3 regions of the Xanthobacter sediminis genome follow, and region 3 is predicted to be linked to each of the others. Evidence: predicted binding sites of a transcription regulator. Region 3 holds the regulator's gene; each other region holds the start of a gene.
What was found. Region 3 encodes PhoB, which activates phosphate uptake and scavenging genes when phosphate is short. Its sites were predicted from a motif close to TGTCATNNANCTGTCAT; they were not measured.

Region 1: V5F61_RS01520 (inorganic phosphate transporter) is a predicted target of PhoB. The motif match lies at 2,688-2,704, and genes of this name have one in related genera.
Region 2: V5F61_RS12210 (arsenate-mycothiol transferase ArsC) is a predicted target of PhoB. The motif match lies at 2,271-2,287, and genes of this name have one in related genera.

Annotation. Positions count from the first base shown of each region.
Region 1 is NZ_JBAFWH010000001.1:384,404-388,678, forward strand. It holds gene radA (DNA repair protein RadA) at 1-343, opposite strand, end outside; gene V5F61_RS01515 (hypothetical protein) at 437-700, opposite strand; gene V5F61_RS01520 (inorganic phosphate transporter) at 987-2,546, opposite strand; gene alr (alanine racemase) at 2,748-3,863, opposite strand; gene V5F61_RS01530 (replicative DNA helicase) at 3,860-4,275, opposite strand, start outside.
Region 2 is NZ_JBAFWH010000008.1:57,357-61,631, reverse strand. It holds gene V5F61_RS12220 (energy-coupling factor ABC transporter ATP-binding protein) at 1-687, opposite strand, end outside; gene V5F61_RS12215 (GNAT family N-acetyltransferase) at 917-1,639, shown strand; gene V5F61_RS12210 (arsenate-mycothiol transferase ArsC) at 1,746-2,195, opposite strand; gene V5F61_RS12205 (hypothetical protein) at 2,540-3,241, shown strand; gene V5F61_RS12200 (OmpA family protein) at 3,328-3,942, opposite strand; gene V5F61_RS12195 (cysteine rich repeat-containing protein) at 3,975-4,275, opposite strand, start outside.
Region 3 is NZ_JBAFWH010000010.1:97,743-102,017, forward strand. It holds gene V5F61_RS14510 (GcrA family cell cycle regulator) at 272-796, shown strand; gene phoB (phosphate regulon transcriptional regulator PhoB) at 1,309-2,010, opposite strand; gene phoU (phosphate signaling complex protein PhoU) at 2,118-2,846, opposite strand; gene pstB (phosphate ABC transporter ATP-binding protein PstB) at 2,866-3,690, opposite strand; gene pstA (phosphate ABC transporter permease PstA) at 3,775-4,275, opposite strand, start outside.

The DNA of each region.
Region 1 (4,275 bases), on a different contig from region 3:
TGGCGAGGGCGGCCGAGGCCTGGACCAGCAGGGTGGACTTGCCGATGCCGGGATCGCCGCCAATGAGAAGGATCGATCCGGGCACGAAGCCGCCGCCGGCCACGCGGTCGAGCTCGCCGATGCCGCAGACGAGGCGGGGGGCGGGATTGCCGGCGCCCTCCAGGCTCTCCAGCGCGAAGGCGCGGCCCTTGCGGGATGAGCGCTGGGCGGCGGGCACGGAGGCCGCGACGGCGACCTCTTCCGAAATAGTGTTCCAGGCGCCACAGGCGTCGCATTTGCCTTGCCAGCGCGTGTAGACGGCGCCGCAGGACTGGCAGACGAAGGAGTGGTCACGCTTGGCCATGGGTGGTTCCGCTCGGGCACGGCGGCCGAATCCGTCGTGCCCGGCGGGAGCTTACATCATCGCCCGGCGTTTCCGGCGGGCGGGGGCGGAACCTCAGCAGGCCTCGCGCAGGACCGGCGCGCTGAAGGCGCCGAGGCCGGTGGCGATGAGCTGCTCGATCTCGCGGAAGGTGGCCTCCATCTCGGTGGAGATGGCATCGTGCAGCACGCTCAGCTTCTCGGCGCGCTCGCGCTCGCGGCCTTCGAGCAGCGCCAGGGCGGCGCCGATGACGGCCTGCGGGCCCTCGAAGCGGCCGGAGGCGACGAAGCGATCGATGAGACCGGTGTGTTCCGGAGAAAGATCGAGTTGATCCGACATAGGGGCCTCTCCACGAAAGCGCAGGCGCCAGGGTCATTCGCCGGGAAGTCGGGCAGGAGAGCGTGACACATGGCGCAGTTTTCCTGCGCGCCGCATCGAGCACCTGCGACCGTCAGCCAGCTTCGGGCGTGGCTTCATGATGGCCGCGACATGGTTAATTTTTGCTTAAGGAATGGTACGGGAAGCCTGTGCCGGCAAGGGGCGGCGGCTTCATGGACCGTAAACGGGACGCGGCCGGAGCAGGGGTGCCGCTCCGGCCGCGTCTCGCATCGTTCCGCCTGCGCCGTCACATGATCTGGCGCAGCACCATGTAGAGGCCGCCGGAGAGCAGGATGGCCGCCGGCAGGGTGAGCACCCAGGCCATGAGCAGGTTGCGCACCGTGGACATCTGGAGGCCCGAGTTGTTGGCCGCCATGGTGCCGGCGACGCCGGAGGACAGCACATGGGTGGTGGACACCGGCAGGCCGTACATGTCGGCGGCGCCGATGGTGGCCATGGCCACCACCTCGGCGGCGCCACCCTGGGCGTAGGTGAGGTGAGTCTTGCCGATCTTCTCGCCCACGGTGACCACGATGCGCTTCCAGCCCACCATGGTGCCGAGGCCCAGCGCGATGGCGACCGCGATCTTCACCCAGATGGGGATGAACTTCGTGGCCTGGTCGAGCTGGCGCTTGAAGGCGCCGAGGTTGTCGCGGGCGGTGGCGTCCAGCTTCGGCGCGCCGATCTTGTTCATCACCCGGATGGTCTCCGAGGCGAGGTACATGTCGTTGCGCATGTTGGAGACGGAGGCCGCCGGCACCTGGGCGAGGGTCTCGTGGGTCGCCACCATGTCGGAGATCTCGCGGGTCACCTGGGCGAGGGCCGGCACGGTCTGCGCGGTCGGCTCGTGGTCGCGCACGAAGGCGGTAAGCGCCGCGCGCGGATCGGCCGGGGCCTGAACGCCGGCGGAAGCGGCCACCAGCGAGGCTTCCGTCGCCTGGGCGATGGCACGGAACTGGGCCACCTCCTCCACGTTCACCGCGCGGTTCAGCGCATAGGCGGTGGGCACGATGCCGATGAGGATCAGCATGATGAGGCCCATGCCCTTCTGCCCGTCATTGGAGCCGTGGGCGAAGGACACGCCGGTGCAGGTGAGCACCAGCAGGCCGCGAATCCACCACGGCGGCGGCTTGTGGCCCTCCGGCGCGCGGTAGAGCGCGGGGTTCTTCACGGTGAGCTTCAGCGTCAGCAGCATCAGGCCGGCGGCGATGAAGCCGATGAGCGGCGAGAACAGGAGCGCGTAGCCCACGTTCGCGGCCTGCCCCCAGTCCACGCCCGAGGTGCCGTCGCGGCCCTGCACGATCTGGTTGGCGATGCCGACGCCGATGATGGAGCCGATGAGGGTGTGGGAGGACGACGCCGGCAGGCCGAGAGACCAGGTGCCGAGGTTCCACACGATGGCCGCGATCAGCAGCGCGAACACCATCGCCATGCCGGCGCCGGAGCCCACGTTCAGGATCAGCTCCACCGGCAGCAGCGAGACGATGCCGAACGCCACCGCGCCCGACGACACGAGCACGCCGAGGAAGTTCCAGGCGCCCGACCAGACCACCGCGAAATGGGCCGGCAGCGAATTGGTGTAGATGACGGTCGCGACCGCGTTGGCGGTATCGTGGAAGCCGTTCACGAACTCGAAGCCGAGCGCGATCAGCAGCGCGACCACGAGCAGGATGAAGGGCAGCACCGCCAGGGTGTCGGTGCCCGAATCCACAACGTCCCGCCAGATGGAGAAGCCGGTGAAGCCCAGCCCGCCGATCAGCAGGGCGAAGAAGAGGAAGATTTCCAGAAGGCCATGGTCTCGATCCATGGACGCGCGGCGGGATGATGCGTGGTGCTGGCCACCCGCCGGGGCGGCGTGGCGCGGCGTCGCGGCTTGCGACATGAACGTCTCCATTCAACCATCGGAGGATCGCCCATCCGGCGATCCTCCCTTGGTTGCCAGGAGGCCGTGACACCCGAGTGACGCCCGTGGATACCGCCGGCGGGCGACGGTCGGGCGCGAGGACCTTCAGCCGCCGATGTAGCGGCGCAGGTAACGCCCGCCGAGCGCGGTGAGCACCTCGTAGCCGATGGTGCCGGCCTTCCGAGCCAGCTCGTCCACGCCGATGCCCTCGCCCAGGAACACCGCCGTGTCGCCGCGGGCCACGGCCTCCGGCGGCAGGTCCGTGATGTCGAGCGTGGCGAGGTCCATGGAAATGCGCCCCACCAGCGGGCAGCGCCGGCCGGCGAGCACCGCCTCGGCACCCTTGCGCGCATCGGTGGAGCCGGCGGCGCGGAAGAACCCGTCGGCATAGCCGATGTGGACCGTGGCGAGGCGGCTGTCGCGCTTCAGGCGCTCGGTGGCGCCGTAGCCCACCGTTTCGCCGGCGGGCGCGTGGCTCACCTGGATCACCCGCGCCTCAAGGCGCACAACGGGCTTCAGGGCCGGTTCCCCCGCGATGGCGCCGCCGCCGTAGAGCAGGATGCCCGGCCGCACGAGATCGAAGCGGAAGCCCTCGCCCATCAGAGTACCCGCCGAATTGGCGAGCGAGGCACGGACACCGGCGAAGCGCCGGGCCACATCGGTGAACACCTGCCGCTGGCGCGCAGTGAGGGCATGGCCCGGCGTGTCCGCGCAGGCGAGGTGGCTCATGACGAGGCTCGGCGTGAAGCCGAGCGCGGCGGGTGCTTCCGCAAGGCGCGCGGCCTGCTCCAGCGAGACGCCGAGGCGATGCATGCCGGTGTCCACATGGATGGCGGCGGGCAGATCGGCGCCCAGGGCGCGGCAATGGGCACCCCATTCGGAGATCTCGGGCTCGGAGCCCAGCACCGGGCGAATGCCGTGTGCGACGAAGGCCGCCGCGGTGCCCGGCAGCAGGCCGTTCAGCGCGTGGATCACGGCATCGGGCAGGAGGGCGCGCAGGTGCACCGCCTCCTTCAGGTGCGCGACGAAAAAGGTGCGCGCGCCGGCGCGCCACAGGGCCGGTGCCACCCGGTCGATGCCGAGGCCGTAGGCATTGGCCTTCACCACCGCCGCGCACTCCGCAGGGGCGGCGCGGGCGGCGAGCGTGCGCCAGTTGTCGGCGATGGCGCCGAGATCCACCGTGAGGATGGCGCCGGCCTCGGCCGCGGTGTCCGCGCTCAATGGCGCTCCGGCAGGTGATCTTCCCGCGCCAGGTTCGAGAAGCGGGTGAACTGCGGCTCGAAATGCACCTTCACCGTTCCCGTCGGGCCGTGGCGCTGCTTCCCGATGATGATTTCGGCCGTGTTCTCGGCCGCCTTCATCTCGATCTCCCACTTGAACCACTCCTCTGTGCCCGGCTTGGGTTCCTTGTTCTTGAGGTAATATTCCTCGCGGAACACGAACATGACCACGTCGGCGTCCTGCTCGATGGAGCCGGATTCGCGAAGGTCCGAAAGCTGGGGCCTCTTGTCGTCTCGCGCTTCCACCTGACGCGAAAGCTGTGACAGCGCCATGATGGGCACTTGCAGCTCCTTCGCCAAGGCCTTGAGGCCGGTGGTGATCTCCGTGATCTCCTGCACGCGGCCCTGGGAGG
Region 2 (4,275 bases), on a different contig from region 3:
GCCATCGGCGGCCACCTCCCCGCCGTGCAGCCACACCACGCGGTCGAAGTCCGCGAACAGGCTCAGGTCATGGCTCGCCATGACGACTTGCTGGTTCAGGCCGGCGAGATGACCGGACAGGAGCAGCCGGGTCGGCAGGTCGAGCGCGGAGAAGGGTTCGTCGAGCAGCAGCATCCGTGGCCCGGCGGCGAGGGCCGAGAGGATGCACACGAGCTGCTTCTGCCCCTCGGAAAGCTCATCCACTGCCCGGTCGCCCCAGCCCGCGCAGCCATGCTCGGCCAGCAGGCGCTCGGCGGCGGCGGTGGCGGCGGCCTTGTCGAGCCCCTGTTCCAGGGGGCCGAAGGCGATCTCCTCGCGCACCGTGGGAAAGATGATCTGATGGTCCACGTTCTGGAACACGAAGCCCACCAGCGCCGGCAGCCGGCGGCGATGGCGCCGGCTATCGAGCCCCGCCACCTCCACCGTACCGGCGTCGGGCAGGATCAGCCCGTTGAGCAGGCGCAGCAGCGTGCTCTTGCCCGAGCCGTTATCGCCCACCAGGCCGATGCGGCGCTCGCGGAGCGTGAGGCTGAAGCCGGAAAACACCACGCGCGCACCCCGCGTCACCTCCACCGCATCAAGGCGCGCGCCGGCCTCGGCGGCGGGCGGCGGAGCGGGGCGACGGGCGGAAAAGGGCGGAAACGGCATGGGGCACCTGCGCCCTTCTCGATATACCGATCCCTGCTGCGCGCAAGCCCCGCCGCGCGGCGCGCAGGAGCATGCGGGGCCGGGGCGCCACGCGGACCTTGCCACGGTGGCAGAGCCCGGCGCACAAGATGCAGGCGCGCAGTCCCGGCGCCCTCGGCCGCGCCCGTTCCCCACGTTATCCCTCCCGCAGACCCGCGCCCGGCCGGGCCGGCCAGACCAGAGAGCCGCCATGACCGAAAATGCCGCCCCGCCCGGACTGCCCCTCGGAGCGCCGGTGGAAGGACCGCCCGCCCGCGCCCCCGCTCCCGTCACCCTGGAAGGACACTTCGTGCGGGTCGTTCCGTTCGACGTGGCGCGCCACGGGCCCGACCTCTACGCCCTCTCCCACGGGCCGGAGAAGGAGACCCTCTGGGCCTATCTGAGCGCGGCTCCCTTCCCCGATCTCCACGCCTTTACGCGCCACTATGCGGCGGCGGCCACGAAGGCCGATCCGCTGCTGCTGGCGGTGGAGGATGCGGCGAGCGGGCGCGCGCTGGGGCACGCCACCTATATGCGCGTGGAGACCGGACACCGCGTGGTGGAGGTGGGCAACATCCTCTTCACCCCGCCGCTGCAGCGCCGGCCAGGGGGCACCGAGGCCATGTATCTCATGGCCCGCCACGCCTTCGAGGAGCTGGGCTTCCGCCGTTACGAATGGAAGTGCAACGCCCTCAACCTGCCCTCGCGCCGGGCGGCGGAGCGGCTCGGCTTCACCTTCGAGGGGGTGTTCCGCCAGCACATGATCGTCAAGGGCCGCAACCGCGACACCGCATGGTTCGCGCTGCTGGACCACGAATGGCCCCGCGCGAAGGCCGCGTTCGAGGCCTGGCTCGTGCCGGACAATTTCGACACCGAGGGCCGCCAGCGCCGGCGCCTGGAGGATATCCGCGCGGACCTGCCGGCGCAGGGCTGAGCCTCAGGCCGAAGGTCCGCGCGCTTTTCCCATGGGCCCCTCGGCCAAGCCGGCGCGGCGCCTGAGCGAACCTCACCGGAACCGGTGACGACCGGAGCCTGTCGCCTCAGGCGGCAGCGGGCGCGAAGTCCTGCTCCACCAAAGCGGTGATGGCCTCCCGCAGCTCCGGCAGGAGGCGCCGATAGGCGCGGCGGCGCTCCTGCGGCTGAGGCAGGCGGGAGACATCCTCGAACCCCCAGCCGCGCAGGCGCAGCAGGTGCATCCAGGGCAGGCGGCGCGCGGCGCGGTGCGCGCCCGCCTCCAGCGCCACCACCGCATCCACCCGCGGCGCGCCGGAAAGGGCGAACACCTCCACCGGCTTGGAGGAGAGGCCGTTGGTGGCCACCCCCTCCCGCTCCAGGCAGTCGAGCGCGGCGGGGTCCACCGGCGCGGCGAACGCGGTCGCCGCGCTGAAGGCGCGCACGCGTGCGTAAAGATGCATGGTGAGGGCCTCCGCCATCAGGCTCAGCCCCGCATTGTCGCGGCACACGAAGAGAATGGACGGACGCGTGATCATGAGGCCTCTCCGGTCACGGGATCACCCCGCAGCACCCAGCGGCGATTCGGTTCGGCGGGAACCTAGTCGCGTCCCTCGACGCGGGCATGACAGCCCGCCGTGGCGCAGCCGCAACGGCAAAGACTTTTCCTTCCACGGAGGAGATGCCGCATCTCGCCGCCCAATATCTTGATCGCAAAAGACTATCAGCGGGATTCGACTGAGTTTCGCCGGCGCGGGCGGCGCATTCCACGTCACATTGAACTTGCGTTAACCATTCTGAAGTTGTTCCACGAGATCAATGACATGCTGGCGGGAAAACCGATTCGCGAACTCTTCGCCGGCTGGCAGATGTGGAGGCGAAAATGGCGAAGACGGAAGTCACCAGCGCCGCGGTGAGCAAGATCGCAGCGAAGGCGCTCAAGGATCCCGGCAGCATTACCCATGATGAAATCAAGAAGCTGGCGGCTTCCTGCCTGACCCAGGCGGCGGACAAGCCCAAGGCCGAGAGCAAGGCCGCCGCGCCCAAGCCCGCCGCGCCTGCGAAGGCACCGGTTGCCAAGGCGCCCGTGAAGGCCGCCGCCGCGAACGCCCTCGCGCCCAAGGCCGCTACGCCCAAGAAGACCGCTACGCCCAAGACCGCCGCCCCCGCGAAGGCCGCCGTCGTGAAGAGCACCGCTCCGGCTGAGGAGAAGGCGCCGGCCAAGGCTCCCGCCGTGAAGGCGCCTGCCACGAAGACCGTCGCGGCCAAGCCCGCCAAGGCCCCCGCCAAGGCGGCGCCCGCGCAGGCCGAGGCTCCGGTGGCCGAGAAGCCGACCGCCAAGGCGCCCGCGCCCAAGAAGGCCCCTGCCGCCCGCAAGCCCGCCGCCAAGGCGCCGGCCGCCGCCCCGGCGGTGACGGAAGCTTCGGCCGCCGTCGTCGCCCCCGAGGCTACCAAGCCGGCAGCGCCGGCCAAGGTGGCACCGGCCAAGAGTGCTCCGACGAAGGCTCCGGCCAAAGCACCCGTGAAGGCTGCGGCCAAGCCCGCCGCCGCAAAGGCTCCGGCCAAGGCGCCGAAGAAGAGCTGAAGACAGCGGCGCCGCGCGGCCTCCCGCGGTGCCTGCTTCGAGAAATAGGATCCGGCCGGCGCCACGCGCCGGCCGGATTTTTCATGTCACTGCTGGGGCAGCGGGCCGGCGCGGCCGATGTTGAAGATCTGCACCCGGCGATTGATGGCGGCGTCGGGGTTCTTCGTATCCTGCAGCGCCTCCTCGCCGAGGCCCACGGCCGCGATCCGGCGCGGGTCCACCCGGAAGGTGGTGGTGAGCGCCTGGGCGATGGCGTCTGCGCGCTCCTGGCTGAGCTTCATGTTGTATTCGCGGGTGCCGGTGGCATCCGTGTTGCCCACCACCAGGAACTTGTAGCCCAGCAGCACGGGATTATGCATGGCGTCGGCGATGGAGCCGAGGGTGCGGTAGGACGAGGGCTTCACCATCGCCGAGTTGAGATCGAACTCGATCTCGACGTTGATCTGCGCGAGCTGGTCGAGCTGCAGGGCCAGCGGCGGCCGGCTCTCGGGCGGGCCTTGATACTGCATGTGGGCCTGGGCAAGGCCCCGCAGCGCCTCCGCAGAGACCGTGGGCACGTCGTTCACGGAGCTGGTGAGCCCCTGCACGATCTCGGAATTGGGCGTGAACGCCTGGGCCGCGGCGGGCGTGGCGGCGCCGAGGATGAGCGCCGCGCCCGTGCACAGGGCGGCGAGGGCGGGAGTGATGCTCGAGCGGATCATGGTGCCGGTCTCCTGCTTCTTTGCGGCGCGCATCAGCGGTAGCCGGCGTTGGTGAGGGCGGCGGTGCAGGTCTGGCTCACCACCTTGGACGCCTCCAGCAGGCAGGAGACGAGGTTGCCGTCGCCGGGCACGACACCGGAGCAGAACTCGGCGCGGTCGCGATCGCAGGCCTTGTACACGTCGTGCTGCGCGGCGGCGCGCGCCTCGGTCATCTGGCGGATGGATTCATGGTTGGCGGCGCAGGCGGGAGACAGCTCCGCCTGATGCGCGGCTAGGCACTGGCCGATGGCGCCGTTGCCGAGGTTCACGCCCCGGCAATGGCGCATGATGTCC
Region 3 (4,275 bases):
GGGCAACGATCTGGGGAAAACGACGTGCCGGCGTTAACCGACTCTGTCGCCCGCGCGCCCCATATTGTACTGTACGCCACATCGCCTACGAGATCTCGTGCGATTAAGCTTCCTGGGACCTATGGGTTGTTAACCTTCTACATGCTTGGGGCATGTGGGGCCGAGGAGGGAGTCCGGGCGATCTCGGGCAGCATGGCGGTGCTGCCATTCGGCGACAATGCGGCGCGGCACAAGACGGCGCCGGCAAGATGCGGCAAATGGAGAAAGAGCGATGAGCTGGAATGACGAGCGCGTCGAACTCTTGAAGAAGCTCTGGAGCGAAGGCCTCTCCGCGAGCCAGATTGCGAATGAACTCGGCGACATCACCCGCAACGCGGTGATCGGCAAGGTGCACCGGCTGGGACTTTCCGGCCGCGCGAAGTCGTCGGCGTCGGCGGTGCGGCCGCAGCGGCCCAACCGTCCCGAAAGCCCGCGCGACCAGACCCGCCCGCAGCGTCCCATGGTGCAGGGCAACACCGCCCTCGCCGCAGAGATCGACGACCTCCCCGAGGAGGCTCCGGCCCCTGCCCCGAAGCCCGTGGCCAGCGACAACGTGGTGTCCCTGGGCCAGCGCTGCACCATCATGAACCTCACGGAGAGCACCTGCCGCTGGCCGGTGGGCGAGCCGGGCACCGAGAGCTTCTATTTCTGCGGCGGCAAGAGCAATCCGGGAATGCCCTATTGCACCCAGCACGCCCGCATCGCCTACCAGCCGGTGCAGGATCGCCGTCGCGACCGGCGCCTCGCCTACCTCTGACGATCGCGCGGCCGGGCCCACGCCCGGCCGGCTGCCATGCCCGGAACCGGCTTCGCCGGCGCGCGTGTGCCAGTCGTTCTCCTGCGCTGCGATATGCGTGCTTGTGCGCATGGTGGCGTACGATCTGGCTCTTTGCAGCCTTTTGGACCGATGCGTTTCAACCGCCATGCAGAGGCTCGCGTGGCGCAAGGCCAGCCGTGCCGCAGCGCGCGTCCTTGCCCCTCAGCCCCAATTGTTCCTCGCGCGGCCCATCACAGGCGAGCGGACGTACCCATGCGGTGCGCGCGCGAAGCCGGCTTGCCCCAGGATTCGCCCACGATCCCGTTTCCGCCCCCGAACACCGCCGTCGGCACACCCGTTCCATGCGACGTCCGACAGTGACAAGTCGCCGTTTGACGACCTCACGCATTTCGGGCGACGTCGCTACCGGGGAGAGCGGAGGACGCGCGGGGTCAATAGCCTAGAACAATCGCCGCGAGCCAGTGCGAGTGGCCCCCTGACGACAGAGGCCATCAGTGCGCCCGCGCGAACATCTCGTTGAAGGAGTAGCCGGCACCCCGCACCGTGCGGATCGGGTCCGACTGGCGCCCGCGGTTGATCGCCTTGCGCAGGCGGCCGACATGCACGTCCACCGTACGCTCGTCGATATAGACGTCCTGGCCCCACACGCCATCAAGCAACTGCTCGCGTGAGAACACGCGGCCGGGGCTCTGCATCAGGAATTCGAGCAGGCGAAATTCGGTCGGCCCAAGGTGCACTTCACGGCCCGCGCGGTGCACCCGGTGGGTCTCGCGGTCCAGCTCGATGTCACCGGCCCGGAGCAGGGTCGCCACATGCTCCGGCTTCGCACGGCGCAGCAGCGCGCGCACGCGCGCCAGCAGTTCCGGCACCGAGAAAGGTTTCACCACATAGTCGTCCGCGCCCGTGGCAAGGCCGCGCACACGTTCAGTCTCGTCGCCGCGGGCGGTCAGCATGATGACCGGGAGGCGCTCCGTTTCCGGGCGCGTGCGCAGGCGGCGGCAGAGCTCAATGCCCGAAAGCCCGGGCAGCATCCAATCCAGGATGACGAGATCCGGCACGCTCTCCCTCAGCCGGGTCTCGGCATCGTCGCCGCGCCCGACATTCTCCACCGCATAGCCCTCCGACTCCAGATTGTACCGGAGCAGGAGGGTCAACGGCTCTTCGTCCTCGACAATCAGAATACGCGCCGGCACAGCCTATCACCCATCCACGTCGAGACGTTTATCGACACAGCCTCCCGCCGTGCGGCGGGTCCGGCGCGGCCCGCTGCCCGCCGGAGCGGCGGGCAGGGCATCCGGGCTCAGGCCTGCTTGGTCTGGCCGGGGAAGACGACCGTGGTGTCGCTGGAGGCATCCGCCTTCGGGCGGCTCTCCGGCAGCACCTGGCCGGTCACCATATAATAGACGACTTCCGCGATGTTGGTCGCGTGGTCGCCCATGCGCTCGATGTTCTTCGCGCAGAACAGAAGATGCGTGCACACGGAGATGTTGCGCGGATCTTCCATCATGTAGGTGAGCAGCTCGCGGAACAGCGAGGTGTACATGGTGTCGATGGCGTCGTCGCGGCCCCACACGTCGAGCGCCTTGGCCTCGTTGCGGCCGGCGTAGGCGTCGAGCACCTCCTTGAGCTGCTCGAGCACCAGGTCCGACATGTGCTCCACGCCGCGCACCAGCTTCTGCGGATGGTACTCGCCCTCGATGGCGATCACCCGCTTGCCGACGTTCTTGGCGAGATCGCCGATGCGCTCGAGATCGTTGGCGATGCGGATGGCCGCCACGATCTCACGCAGGTCGCTCGCCACCGGCTGGCGCTTGGCGATGACGAGCACCGCCTTGTCCTCAATGTCACGCTGAACCTGGTCCACGCCCGCGTCGAGCGAGACGACCTTCTGCGCGATGGCAATGTCGCGCTTGATGAGCGCGGTCATGCTGTCGGCCACCAGGCGTTCGGCCTGGCCGCCCATCTCCACCACCTTGCGGCCGATCTCTTTGAGCTCGACGTCGAAGGAGGTCACGGTATGCTCGGGCATCTGCGCCATCCTGTTTTCCTCAGCCGAAGCGGCCGGTGATGTAGTCACGCGTCTTGATCTCCTTCGGGTTCGTGAAGATCACGTCCGAAGGCGCCACCTCGATCAGCTCGCCCAGGTAGAAGAAGGCGGTGATGTCGGCGCAGCGCGCGGCCTGCTGCATGTTATGGGTCACGATGACGATGGTGAAGTCGCGCTTCAGCTCGTCGATCAGATCCTCGATCTTCGAGGTCGAGATAGGGTCGAGCGCCGAGGTGGGCTCGTCGAGCAGGATCACCTCCGGACGCACCGCGATGGTGCGGGCGATGCAGAGGCGCTGCTGCTGGCCACCGGACATGCCGAGCGCCGAGGTGTTCAGGCGGTCCTTGGTCTCGTCCCAGATGGCGGCCTTGCGCAGGCACCATTCCACGCGCTCGTCCATCTGCGACTTGTTCAGCCGCTCGTGCAGGCGCACGCCGAAGGCGATGTTGTCATAGATGGACATGGGGAACGGCGTCGGCTTCTGGAACACCATGCCGATGCGGCTGCGCACCACGGTGGAGTCGAGCTCCTTGCCGATGATGTTCACGCCATCGAACAGCACCTGCCCCTCGGCGCGCTGGCCCGGGTAGAGGTCGTACATCCGGTTGAACACGCGCAGCAGCGTGGACTTGCCGCAGCCCGAGGGGCCGATCATGGCGGTCACGCGCTTCTCGGGGATCTCGAAGTTGATGCCCTTCAGCGCGTGGCTCTGGCCGTAGTAGAATTGAAGATTGTCGACCTTGAGCTTCGCGGGAGCGGGCGGCGCATCGGGCCGGGCCGCGACCGAGGTGGCGATGCTGAGGGTGGGATCGACCGCAGACGTCATCTGAGCCTCACTGGAATTTACGTGCCCGGAGCTGCCGGGCCTTGGATCTCGGGCAGCCCGGCGCGGGAGCGCCGGGCGGCGATATCAATGGCCGCGGGCCAGCACCAGGCGCGACGCCACGTTCAGCACGAGCACACCGACGGTGATGAGCAGCGCGCCGGCCCAGGCGAGGGCGACCCAGTCATCGAACGGGCTTCCGGCGTACTGATAGATCGCGACCGGCAGGCTGGCCATGGGCTTCGTAAGGTCGAGCGACCAGGCATTGTTGCCGAGCGAGGTGAACAGCAGAGGCGCCGTCTCGCCCGCCGCGCGGGCGATGGAGAGCAGCAGGCCGGTGACGATGCCCGCGCGGGCGGCACGCCACGTCACGAACATCACCACCTTCCACTGCGGCGCGCCAAGGGCGAACGCGGCCTCGCGCAGGCCCACCGGCACCAGGTTCAGCATGTCCTCGGTGGTGCGCACCACCACCGGGATCACCAGGATGGCGAGAGCGAGCGAGCCGGCCCAGCCGGAGAAGCCGCCGAGCGGCACCACCAGCAGGGAGTAGATGAACAGGCCGACCAGGATGGACGGCGCCGAGAG